DNA from 3 places in the Arthrobacter pascens genome. Region 1 is predicted to be linked to each of the others. Evidence: riboswitches for the same ligand, from Rfam matches in the RefSeq annotation. Region 1 holds a riboswitch; each other region holds the start of a gene.
What was found. Region 1 has a riboswitch for cyclic di-AMP ahead of QFZ40_RS16070 (C40 family peptidase). Riboswitches for the same ligand answer to the same signal wherever they lie in the genome.

Region 1 (4,045 bases):
CAAGGTCCTGCACGGAGCGTTGTAGCGCGGCTGTGCTATAAAAGCCCACCAAGGGCTGGAGGCGGCCGTCTGGGGAGACTGCCATGACGCCGTCCGAACCTGCCATGCCTGTTTCCTGGGGCTGGATCGCCTTGGCCAAGGCCTGCACGGCGGCAGCGACATTGGGCATGTCGCAGGCGAGAACCAGCGTAAAGGGGCGTGCGTGGCCCGTCTGCGCCAGCGCCGCCAGCCCGGCTCCGACGGCGGCGGCCGGCCCGGCGAACGGCGGATCCTCCCGGCAGCTGAGCACACCGGTCGGAAGGACCCCCGATTCCGGGCCCACGACGACAAGTCCGGCGGCACCGCCCGCAGCGTCGAGGGCGCGCTGTAGCAGGCTGGTGCCGTCGTAGACCAAACTCTGCTTGGGGATCCCGCCCAGCCGCGAGGAACGGCCACCCGCGAGAATCACTGCATCAAATTCCAAGGTGTCACGCTCCACGGTCCAAGCCTAGCGGGGCTGGCGCAACGCGACGTGCCAGCTCAGGTCCGCAAGTGCAAGCTCCGCAAAGTCAGCCCTCAGCCCGGACCCCGCAGCTCAGGGATCAGGCTGCCCGTTCAGGCAGCAGGAAAGGATCCCAGGCAGGAGTCGGCTTCTCCAGCTCCTTGATCTGCCAGATGGTCCCATGCGGGGGCTCGGGGACGAACCGCAGCTTCCAGCCCATCTCACCAGGGGTATGGTCGCCTTTGGCGTTATTGCAGCGCAGGCAGGCAGCGACCAGGTTTTCCCAAGAATCAGCACCTCCCCGTGACTTGGGGTGCACATGGTCAATGGTGTGGGCAGCCTTGCCGCAGTAGGCGCAGCGGTGGCCGTCCCTGCGAAGCACACCCCGCCGGCTGACCGCAGTGCTCTGGTTGTATCTCGGACGAATGTAGCGGTTCAGGAGAATCACGGACGGGCGGCCCAGTATCTCCTGAGGTCCCACCACAGGGTCCTCGCCTTCGGCCACCACGCTTGCCTTGCCGGTCAGCACAAGCACCAGCGCCCGGCGGAAGGTGATAACCGCCAGCGGTTCATATCCAGCATTCAGAACGAGAGTGCGCATGCACATACCTCTTCACGGCCGCACCCGTCAGGGGCACGAGGGCCGGCTGCCCCCGGCATGTCCGGGCTATGGATCGACACCACAAGAGTAAACAAAGAAACGCAGGATCGGGTAATCGACGGTCACCGGGCACCCGTGTCGGTTGCCCTCCCCCGACGGACTCCGGTCGGACTACGACCGAATGAGGGCAAAAGCAAAGGACTCCCGCCGCGAGGCAGGAGTCCTTTGAAGCGCTGGCTTGGTGTCTTAGCTGACGCGGATGAAGACGGGGCCGGAACCGACGTATGCGCTGAAAACAACAGTCTGGTTACCGTTGTAGCCGCCGTGCACTGCCATGCCGTTACCCGCATAGACAGCGATGTGGGCCATGCCTGCTCCGCCGTCGGCGTAGTAGATCAGGTCGCCCGGCTGAGCCTCGGCGGCGCTTACGGTGCGGCCCAGGGACAGGTAGCCTGCAGGCCAGTCGTGGAAGTGGATACCCACGGCGGCAAGTGCGTTGGTCACCAGCATCGTGCAGTCCTGGTGGACGCCAAGCTGTGCGTAGGCCGCGGCCAGGATGGCCTGGCCCTTGCTGCTGGCAGCGACAGCGCCGGTGGTCTCTGCAGCTGCCACCTTGATGGCTGCCACAGGCTTTGCGGCTTCGGCAACGGGCGCGGGGGCCTCGACGACCGGAGCCGGCGTGGTGGTGACTGCGGGCTTCTCGTAGGAGATGGCAATGGTGGAAGCAGCGGAAATGGTGGCCGGTGCGGCCTCTACTTCTACGTTGGAGGTGGGGGCGGATTCACGCTGAACGTTGGTGTCTGCGGCGTTGGCAGCGATACCGCTGGTCAGGACGAGACCGGACGCGGCCGCGATCACCGCGGCCTGGCGGCCCATGCCACCGGCGTTGTCGCCGACTGCCTTGGCAATGACAGCAAGCGAGTTGGTCCTGGTGACCTCGGCGCGGTGCCGTGCAACAGTTGCACGAGTAGTCATTATTTCTCTCTTTCGATTTCCTTAGGACCGCGTGAGCAGCCGCAGGGCTTTGGACGTGCCGGCATCTTGGGGGTACGCCGGCACGCCCCGAACGGGGATTTAGCGGAAGGTATTTCTAGCGAAGAAGTGGTTCTTGTGGAGCCAGCATGGAGCTCCGGGAGAGCTACTGCAGGGTGAAGAACGAGGAGGTACCGGTGGCAGTCACCTGCGTCAACAGGGTGCCCTGTGACGGGTTGAGCGCGCTGATCATCATGCCGTTGCCGACGTAGATGCCGACATGGGCGCCGCCATTCTGCATGACCAGGTCACCGGGAGCGGGTGTTGAGGTCGGCTTCATGGCCGTCCAGGCGTTGGTACGGGGAATGCTGATGCCCGCTTGGGCGTAGACCCACTGGGCGAAGCCCGAGCAGTCCCAGCCGTTGGGAGTGGTGCCGCCCCAGAGGTAGGGGTGGCCGATGCCTGTGTACGCGATTGCTGCCAGGCCCGATGCCGCAGCCGACGACACAGCGCCTGTAAGCTTGCCCGCGGCTGTCGCCTCAGAGGTGCTGGCTGCGCCGGTCTCCGAGGCCGCGGACTGAGCCCGGACGGCTTGGACCTTTGGCGCGGGCGCGGTCTTCACCACTGGCCGCTCGAAGGAGACAAGGGCCGTGGGTGCAGCAGTTACCGCAAGTGCAGCCTGGGCTGAACCGGACTCAGCGGACGCGGATACGCCAGCGGCGCCGTCCGTTGCGTTGGCCGGAAGCCCCATGCTCAGGATCAGACCTGAGGCAGCTGCAATAACTGCAGCCTGGCGACCGACGGTCCCGGCATTTGCACTAACTGCGCTGGACACATGGCCCAAAGGGTTGGTACGAACCGTTTGCGCGCGGTGGCGCGCAGCATTGTGGCGTGAAGACACGAAGGTAGCCTCTCCCAATGCCTGCGAGGTGAGCTGTCGGATTCGGATGGGAGTTCACCCGGCCGCGCCGCTTCCTGGGAAGCTTTGCGACTTAACCCCAAGGCCTTCTTATCGAAGACCAAAATTGGTTCCCCCGCCCCTGCCAGACGATGTCATGCGAACGGACCTTGAGCGGTGGCAGAGCTAGGCAATCCACTCAAGAACGTCAACTTCGGAAAAGTTGACGCGCTTTAGACGGTACAGCAGTTTGGATCGAATGTCACATTCAGGTCACGGCATGTCACAAGGATTCGATAGTTGTCCATCATTTACTCAGAGCCAGCCCATGGGATCGACAACTTCGCCATTGACCTGGACCTCGAAATGCAGGTGGCAGCCGGTGGAGGCGCCGGTGGTGCCGCTGAGTGCCACAACCTCGCCGCGGCTGACCGTCTGGCCAACCTTCACATTGAAGGACGAGAGGTGGTTATACGTAGTTTCGAGGCCGTTTCCGTGATCCACAACGATGCGGTTGCCGCCGCCGAACTGGTGCCAGCCGGCAAAAGTCACCGTGCCGCTGGCCGCCGCCAGGACTGATGTGCCGCACTGGGCCACAAAGTCCTGGCCCCGGTGAAAGTCACCGCTGCCGCCGGTAATCGGGCTGACCCGGTAGCCGAAGGGGGAGGCCGTGACCAGGTGGGCGAGCGGAGCGCCCAAGGTGCCTGCGGAGGCGGCGCGGGTGATGGAACCCACCGACTGGGCACTCAGCAACTGCTTGAGTTTTCCGTCGGGATCACCGAGCGTCACCACTGAGGAACGGCTGAAATCGATCTTTGCTGCTGCCTCGGCGGAGATTTCCGGCTGGGCAACAGAGGCTGCCAGCGCGGTCTGGCCGGGCAGGGGGGTCGCCATGACGCTTCCGGTGGCCGGAACGGTAACGGTGAGGACCAGGCCAGCGGCCGCGAGGGCCACCCCGGCTTTCTGGCCAATGCCGCTGGCAGCGGCAAAATCTGTGATTTGCCTGAAAGGACCCCGGCGTCTTCGCGCATCCCGTTGCGGATCGCGGGGCCTGTCCGCGGCAACGACTTCGGCGACCGGTGGCGCCGAAGGG
Region 2 (4,045 bases), 1.7 Mb from region 1:
ATCAGCATGGCCAGCACACTTGCAGTCATTAGGGAAAGGACGACGGCGGCAGACCAGCCAAGGAGGGCTCCCTGTCGGTTTCGGCGCAGGGCCAACAGCAGGAGGGCCGGCCAGATCAGATAGAACTGCTCTTCCACCGCAAGGGTCCAGAGCGGCCCGATGGCCAGGCTGACGTCGAACGGCAGCGGTAAGTCCTTGAGATAACCGAAACCTGCGATGAGTGTGTAACCGATGACGCCCTTGGACCGATCTCCGAGGACGTCGGCTGTCAGTTCAACGACGGCGTAGACGCCCAGGAGGGCAATGAGAGCCGGCAGCAGCCGGAAAGCCCGGTGGGCATAGAAACGGCCGTAACGGATCTTGCGGTGCCGTTCGACATCCCTGAGGAGTACACCCGTGATCAGGTAACCGCTGAGCACAAAAAAGACGATGACACCGACGATTCCTGCGCCCTGGAATATCGCGGGCCAGGAATGCCCCAAAAGAACGGCACCGACGGCCGCACCGCGAAGGACGTCCAAGGAGTCCAGCCTGGGCCGAACTGCAGTTTGATGGGCAGTTTGCTGGGCGGGCCTCGCGACCGTTCCCTCAACTCGCACTGTCACATAACCTCCGGAGCCTCGCAAGTAGCCGGTTCAAATATCAAGTGAAAGGCAAACCGGCCCTTGTCTGTGGACATGATTGGGATTGCAGGCCCTGAGCCCGCGCCTTGCACCAGTATTCCTGATTTGGCTGGACGGAACCTGACGCTGGCCGGTTTGGAGACAAAAGGGCGGCGGACGGTTGTCGCCGTCCGCCGCCGTTTGCTTGCAGGGCCGCGCTAAGCTACCCGAACGAAGGAATAGCCTGAGAGCCAGCTGATGGAATGGACCTGGGTCTTGTAACCGTCCACGCCGCCGCTGACAACCTGGCCGTTGCCGGCGTAGACGCCTACGTGTCCGGCAGTGATGACCAAGTCACCGGGAGCAGGCGTGCCCACAACGCTGCCGTACTGGAAGAACTGACCGGGGGCCAAGTCGCCCACACTCTTGCCAACGGAGCGCAGGGCCTTCTCCACCATGGCGGTGCAGTCCTGGGTCACACCCAGCTGGGAGTACGCCGAACCCAGAATTGCCGCGCCGACAGAGCTGGATGCCGCTGCGGGTGCCGAGGCTGCGGCTACGCGTACTGTCGGTGCCGGGGCGGGGGCCGGCGCGGGGGCAGCTGCCCTAGTCGGAGCCGGTGCCGGTGCAGCCGTTCCGGTCCCCGGGATTTTTATCTGGTTGCCCGGGTAGATGATCGTCGCCATGGACATGCCATTGGCGGAGAAAACCGAGTTAAGACTCACTCCGTAATGTGCGGAAATTGCACCCAGAGTGTCGCCGGAAACGACTGTATGGACCCTGGCTGCGGGTGCCGCTGCCGCGGGGGCCGGGGCAGGGGCGGGAGCACTTGCCTGGACCTGAACATTTGCGGTTCCGGAATTATCGGGCGCGTGGGTTCCGGCGTGGGCCGGTGCCCCGATGCCGAACAGAAGTCCCGATGCGGCAGCAACAACCACGCCGGACTTTCCCATGTTCAGGAGATTAGACTTGGCCGTGACTGACAGGCCTTCGAGCACAATTGATCGGCTGGGGGTTGCGCGATGACGGGCGGTGATGGAATTTTTTGACACAGAAGATCGCCTCTCCCATGCCTGCGGGGTGAGCTGTCGGGTTCGGGTCGGAGACACCCGGCCGGAAACGCCTCCATGCGGGACGGAGAGTTAACGACTTAACCCCAAGGCCTCCTGAGAAGGCCGTGGAAACGTGGTTCCCCCGTCCCTGCCAGCTGGAAAGCGATTGGATCCCGGTCAGCGGCAGGGTTCGGCATACTGACGGAAATGTCCCGGCTGAAACCGGGGCACCGAAAGAGGGTATCTTCTGCTCCCCCGAAAAGTCACGTTCCGGTAACGGAACTAGTTTGTCAACAGCGTTACCCATCCGGTCGAAAGAAAGCGGGACCATGCCCCAGCACCACGATGATTGGGATCCGAGGCAGCGGACTACGGAGCCCGCAGAAGGCGTCCACTTCGTGGAGGGACCGGCGTCGAACTGGATCATCGTTCGCGAAGGCGAAGACTTCCTCGTTGTTGACGGAGGCTACCCCGGTGACCTCGAGCGCGTACTGGCATCAATCAGGCAGATCGGCCTCGAGCCGGCGGATGCCAAGGCGATGCTGATTACCCACGGACACGTTGATCACACGGGATCGGCCGCACATTTCTCCCGGGAGTACGGCACCCCGATCCTCTGCAGTCCCGAGGAGGTGGCGCATGTCCGCGGCCAGGAAAAACACCAGGTGACCCTGGGCCAGGTACTGCGGCGGGCTTGGCGGCCACGGGTTTGCCGCTGGATGCTGCACGTCATCAGGGCTGGTGCCCTGGCTGCAGAGCCGGCCACGGAGGCGCGAGCCTGGGGCGCCAACGAACTGCGGGCCCTTCCCGGCTCCCCCCGGGCGGTCCTGGTTCCGGGGCATACGCCCGGACATACCGCTTTTGTGCTTCCCAAGGCGAACGCGGTGGTGACCGGGGACGCCCTGGTCACGGGTCATCCCCTCAGCAAGGAGACCGGTGTCCAGATGCTGCATCCCATGTTCCATAGCCGCCCGGAAGCCATGGGGGAGACACTAAGCCGCCTGGCCGACGTCGACGCCTCCCTGGTCCTTCCCGGACACGGGCCCGCCCTGCGGATGAGGATTGGTGACGCCATCTCCAGCATCCCCGCCGCATGACAAGCGGAAGGGGTGTTGAACGCCTGCCCCTTGCCGGATGGCCGACATCGGAGGAGGATATTCGGCACGCTCGAGGAGGCCCACCATGATCCAGCTTGGCAAGTTTGAGAGGTACCTGATCGAGGAATTCTTCGACGATTACCGTGCCGGTGCCATGACCCACAGGACGTTCACCCGCCGGGTGGCGTTCATTACAGGCAGCATGGCCACAGCTTCCGCGGCGATGCTGTTGGTCGGCTGCACTCCTGATGAAGTGCCGTCGGGAACGGATCCCATGCCTAGCCCGGAACGCCCGTCGTCAGCAGCGGGGTCAGGCCCCGCCGCCTCCGGAGCTGTTCCCGGGGCGAAGAGTCCGGTTTCCGTCCCGGAGGGGGAGCCGGGACTGACGACGTCGGAGGTACAGTTCCCGTCCAACGGAACCGACATCCGTGCTTACCTTGCCCGGCCGGGCGCTTCCGCCAAGGGACCGGCCGTCCTGGTCTGTCATGAAAATCGCGGGCTCACTCCTCACATTCAGGACGTTGCGCGACGATTCGCGAAGGCCGGGTATTCAGCACTTGCCCTGGACCTGCTGAGCCGGGAGGCAGGCACGGCGAAGATGGACCCGGACGCCGTGCCTGGAGCGCTGACCAAGGCTGGTGCCCAGCGCCATGTCTCCGACTTTGCCGCGGCATTTGAGTACCTCCAGTCCCAGGACTACGTGGACCCGGAACGGATCGCTATGAACGGCTACTGCTTCGGCGGCGGCATCACGTGGCAGGCGGCGACAGCGCTCCCCGGACTGAAGGCCACAGCAGCCTTCTACGGCCCCGCCCCCGATCTGGACAAGGTCCGCGCCATCAAGGCGGCAGTCTTTGGGGTCTACGCTGAACTTGACCAGCGAATCACCGGTGCGATGCCGGCCCTTCGCGATGCCTTGACCGCCAGTAACGTCCGCCACCAGCTCACCGTTTACCCCGGCGTTGACCACGCGTTCCATAACGACACAGGCGAGCGCTACAAAGAGGCGCAGGCCACCGCGGCGTGGAATGACACGCTGGCCTGGTTCGGTCGGTTCGTCTAAGCGTGTGAACCGGAACCCCCTGCAAGTACGCAAGCTCCATTCCGTCTGGACGTGAGGGACCGATGAGCGAAGTAACGGACAGGTTGGCGGCAGCGCTCAGTGCGCATGACCTTGAAGGGGCCGCAGCACTGTTCCACGAGAACTACCGCAGCGAGCAACCTGCGCATCCTGGAAGGGCATTTACCGGTCGGGCGCAAATGCACGCTAATTGGGCGGCAATGTTCGCCGGAA
Region 3 (4,045 bases), 160 kb from region 1:
CGGAATCCGAACGGTGGCGGTGGGCCCGAACACGGGCCCCCTTCCCGACGGAGTGCTGCATATCGCCGATTACAGTTCGGTCTCAGCCACACTGGACACGGACGCTGCGGGACGCAGGGTTATTTCTTTCCTGCTTTGAGATCTGCCACTACTTTGGCGATCCGCCGGGCCCTGGTTTCTTCGGTTTTTGCATCGCCGACGGGCTCGACATACCGCCGCTGGGCACTGTAGTTCAGGGTTCCGTAGAAGGCCTGGGCCTCCGGTTCCGCGGCGATGGCAGCAGCGAGATCGTCAGGAACTTCGACGATGCGCGGCTGGGTGTCGAGTTCCAGGTCCACCTCCACCGTGTCCCCGGCAGCAACACCCACGAATTCCCTGTTGACAGCACTGACCCCGATCAGGCTCTGTCCGCCCATGACGGCGATGCTGCTCCGATAGCTTTTGCCGTTGATCGTCACAACCACCGCCGGCCGCTTGCCTGCATCCAGCGCCGAAATGATCTCCTCCGGAACTTCAATGCCGGCCTTGTTGCCGCTGCCAAGGATGGTGGTGGTGAATTTCATGGTCCAAGTATGCAGCCCGGCCCTGTCTATCGACAGAAGGACCGGGCTCAGCGGGACGTCAAGCCGGGCTTAGTACCAGTTGTGCGAGAGGTGGAAGTTCCAGGCACCGCACGGTGACTGGTAACTCTGCTTGATGTAGTTCAAGCCCCAGTTGATCTGGGTGCGGTAGTTGGTGAGGTAGTCCGCCCCGGCGCTTGCCATCTTCTCTGCTGGCAGCGACTGGACGATGCCGTAGGCGCCGCTGCTCGCATTGGTGGCGGTGGTGGTCCAGTCCGACTCCTTGGTCCACAGTGTCTTCAGGCACTGCATCTGGTCGGGGCCCCAACCATAGGATGCCAGTTGGCTGGCAGCGTAGGCCTGGGCGCCGGCCGGATCGTTGACCGCAACAACTGGCGCAGGAGCCGGGGCAGGGGCAGGGGCTGGCTCGGGGGCAGGGGCCGGCGCCTGCACTGGAGCGGGTGCCGGTTCTGCTGCCTGGGGCGCAACGCTTACTTCCGCCGGCGCCGGCGACGGGGAGGCCGGAGCCTGGATCTCGCTCTTTTCGAGGCTGAGGTTTGACTGTGCACCAGCCTGGGCGTCCGCCGAATGAGGGTTGGTGGCACCCGCCCTGGCGATCGAGTCCGTTGCCTGGCCTGCCGCGGCCACTCCCACGAGGAGGGCACATGAGGTGGCGATCACCGCGGCACGTTTGCCCAAAGAGGGAATCTTGACCAGCCGGGACAGCTTGGACAGTGCGGATCCGGATAGGGGGGATCCGGACGTGGAGGACCCGGATTCTGACAGTTGAAGTGCCGCCTCCGTGGGAGAGAGTTTATGGCGGCCGTGGGACGTTGACCCGCGCTGCGGGCGTGGTTCTACCTTGAATTCAGACATGAAGAATCGCCTCTCACACCTGCGGAGTTAGCTGTCGGGTTCGGATGAGGGCATCCGGCCACACGGAAATTCACGTGCTGGCTTAACCCCAAGGGCACTAATAGCCCGGGACGGTGGGTCCCCCGCCTCTGCCTGGTCAAGAAGGATCCGGTAAGCGGCAGAGTTTGGCGTCATCCGGATGTACGGCCCGAACGGGAACCGCACCCCCACGACGGTACAGGAGTCTGCCCCTTAAGTCACATTTCGGTAACGGAGATCACGACGGCGGCGTGTTGCCTTGCGTTATCAGGCCTTCATGGGGAGGTGCAGGGTGAACTGTGTTCGGCCGGGCTTAGACCTCACCTCGACGCGGCCGCCGTGGGCTTCGACGATGGACTGGACAATGGCCAGGCCAAGGCCGCTGGTCCCTTCCGAAGCGGCAGGACCGGATGCGGGTGCCTTGCCCGCGCGGGACGCGTCTGCGCGGGCGAACCTCGAGAAAACATGGTCCACGAACTCTGCGGGGATGCCGCCGCCGTCGTCCGTTACTGTCACCACTGCACTGCCGTCACGGGACTTCGCTACGCCGGTGACCACCGTGGTCCCGGGCACAGTGTGCTTGCGTGCGTTGGAGAGGAGGTTCACCATCACCTGGCGCAGCCGGGCCGGATCACCGCTGACCGCCACCGGCTCATCCGGAAGCTCGAGATGCCAGTGGTGGTCCGGGGCTATCACTTTCTCATCGCTAACGGTCTCGATGACCAACTGCGTGAGATCCACCTCGCTGAGCTTCAGCGGCTGACCTTCGTCAAGCCGGGCGAGCAGGAGCAGATCCTCCACCAGCGTGGTCATACGCTCGGACTGGCTCTGGACCCGGGCCAGGGACTTCCGGCCGTCCGCCGTGAAATTCTCGGTCATCCGCATCAGTTCCGTGTAGCCGCGGATGGCCGTCAGCGGCGTTCGCAGCTCATGCGACGCGTCGGCCACAAACTGGCGGACCTTGGTCTCGCTCTTCTGCCTGGCCTCCAGTGCATTGGCCACGTTGTCCAGCATGAGATTGAGCGCGTGGCCCACGCTGCCTACTTCGGTTCCGGGATTGGAGTTCGACGCCGGGACTCGCACCGCGAGTGCCACCTCGCCCGCATCCAACGGAAGCCGGGAGACGCGGGTGGCAACCTCGGAGAGCTGCTCCAGCGGTTTCATCGTGCGCCGGATCAGTACCGTCCCCGCCAGCCCGATCAGGACGAGCCCTCCCAGCGAGACAAACACGAACGTCCACACAAGGGAAGCCAGCGTGCTCTCCTTAGCGGCAAGCGGAAGGCCGGTGACCAGGACGTCGCCATTGCCGGTCTTGCCTGCTATCAGCCGGTAGTCGCCGTTTGAGAGGGTCCGGTCAACGGGCTGCGCGTTCGCCGCCAGGGCCAGCAGGGCCTGCTTGTCCTCGGCAGAGAGGGCAGAACGAGTGGTGTCGGAGGCCAGGAACCCGGCGCTGTTGACCTGCCCGTTCAGGATGCGGGCGTTCAAAGTCCCGACGCTCTGCCCGCGGGCGTCCAGAGGGTCTCTTCCGTTGTTGAACCCGCCCATGGACGGTCGGCCGGGATCGTTGGACAGGTGGGCGGCCTGGCTTAGCTGGTCGTCCAGCTGGCGGGTGAGGAAGGCGTCCATGGACGCGAAGCTGAACAGCCCCACCGCGCCGCAGATGCTCACGAGCAGGGCCATGGCCACCAGGACAAGGCGGGTGCGCAGGTGCCAGGTGGCTGGCTTGAGCCAGCTGCGGCCGCGTGTGCCGGCCGGCTCGGAGATCAGAGGCACGGCTATTCCGCCGGCTTGATAACGTACCCGGCACCCCGCACGGTGTGGATCATGGGAGGGTGCACGGCGTCCACCTTTTTGCGCAGGTAGGAGATGTAGAGCTCCACGATGTTTGCCTGCCCGCCGAAGTCATAGTCCCAGACGCGGTCCAGGATCTGCGCCTTGCTGATGACGCGCCTGGGATTCTCCATGAGGTACCGGAGCAGCTCGAACTGGGTGGCCGTCAGCTGGAGTTCATGGCCGGCCCGGGTCACCTCGCGGGTGTCAACGTTGAGGACCAGGTCTCCCACCACCAATTCGGCGGTATCCATTGCGGCTACGCCAGACCGCTGCACCAGCCGGTGCAGCCGGAGCAGGACCTCTTCCATGCTGAACGGCTTGGTCACGTAGTCATCGCCGCCGGCCGCCAGGCCCACGATTCGGTCCTGAACGGCGTCCTTGGCGGTCAGGAAGAGCGCAGGGACCTCCGGCGCAAAGGCACGGATCCTGCTGAGCAGCTCAACGCCGTCGAACCCCGGCAGCATCACATCCAATACCAGGACGTCCGGGCGGAAATCCTTGGCGAGTTTCACGGCCTCGGGGCCGTCGGCCGCTACGGCCACAGACCAGCCAGCCATGCGCAGGCCCATGCTCATGAGTTCTGAAAGGCTGGGCTCGTCGTCCACCACCAGGGCGCGGATGGGGGAGCCGTCCGGGTGGGCGAGTTGCGGAAGGTTATTGGTCATGGAGTGCGAAGTGGCCATGGGACAACTCTCCGATCTGAGGGTTAGCCCCCGCTTTGGGCTTCCTGTGCGCAAGCTGTGAATCCCAGCCTAGCC

Region 2: linked by a shared signal. The riboswitch ahead of QFZ40_RS08275 (LysM peptidoglycan-binding domain-containing protein) and the one ahead of QFZ40_RS16070 (C40 family peptidase) in region 1 are both predicted to bind cyclic di-AMP.
Region 3: linked by a shared signal. The riboswitch ahead of QFZ40_RS16770 (hypothetical protein) and the one ahead of QFZ40_RS16070 (C40 family peptidase) in region 1 are both predicted to bind cyclic di-AMP.

The regions. Positions count from the first base shown of each region.
Region 1 is NZ_JAUSXF010000001.1:3,511,118-3,515,162, forward strand. Features, by position in the region: gene mobA (molybdenum cofactor guanylyltransferase) at 1-478, opposite strand, end outside; gene QFZ40_RS16060 (HNH endonuclease) at 582-1,082, opposite strand; gene QFZ40_RS16065 (NlpC/P60 family protein) at 1,329-2,057, opposite strand; gene QFZ40_RS16070 (C40 family peptidase) at 2,221-2,889, opposite strand; cyclic di-AMP (ydaO/yuaA leader) riboswitch at 2,960-3,120, opposite strand; gene QFZ40_RS16075 (M23 family metallopeptidase) at 3,268-4,045, opposite strand, start outside.
Region 2 is NZ_JAUSXF010000001.1:1,802,683-1,806,727, forward strand. Features, by position in the region: gene QFZ40_RS08270 (acyltransferase family protein) at 1-521, opposite strand, end outside; gene QFZ40_RS08275 (LysM peptidoglycan-binding domain-containing protein) at 821-1,654, opposite strand; cyclic di-AMP (ydaO/yuaA leader) riboswitch at 1,658-1,860, opposite strand; gene QFZ40_RS08280 (MBL fold metallo-hydrolase) at 1,984-2,751, shown strand; gene QFZ40_RS08285 (dienelactone hydrolase family protein) at 2,837-3,814, shown strand; gene QFZ40_RS08290 (nuclear transport factor 2 family protein) at 3,877-4,045, shown strand, end outside.
Region 3 is NZ_JAUSXF010000001.1:3,670,827-3,674,871, reverse strand. Features, by position in the region: gene QFZ40_RS16780 (HAD-IA family hydrolase) at 1-139, shown strand, start outside; gene QFZ40_RS16775 (YdeI/OmpD-associated family protein) at 120-563, opposite strand; gene QFZ40_RS16770 (hypothetical protein) at 633-1,436, opposite strand; cyclic di-AMP (ydaO/yuaA leader) riboswitch at 1,442-1,616, opposite strand; gene QFZ40_RS16765 (HAMP domain-containing sensor histidine kinase) at 1,722-3,227, opposite strand; gene QFZ40_RS16760 (response regulator transcription factor) at 3,230-3,970, opposite strand.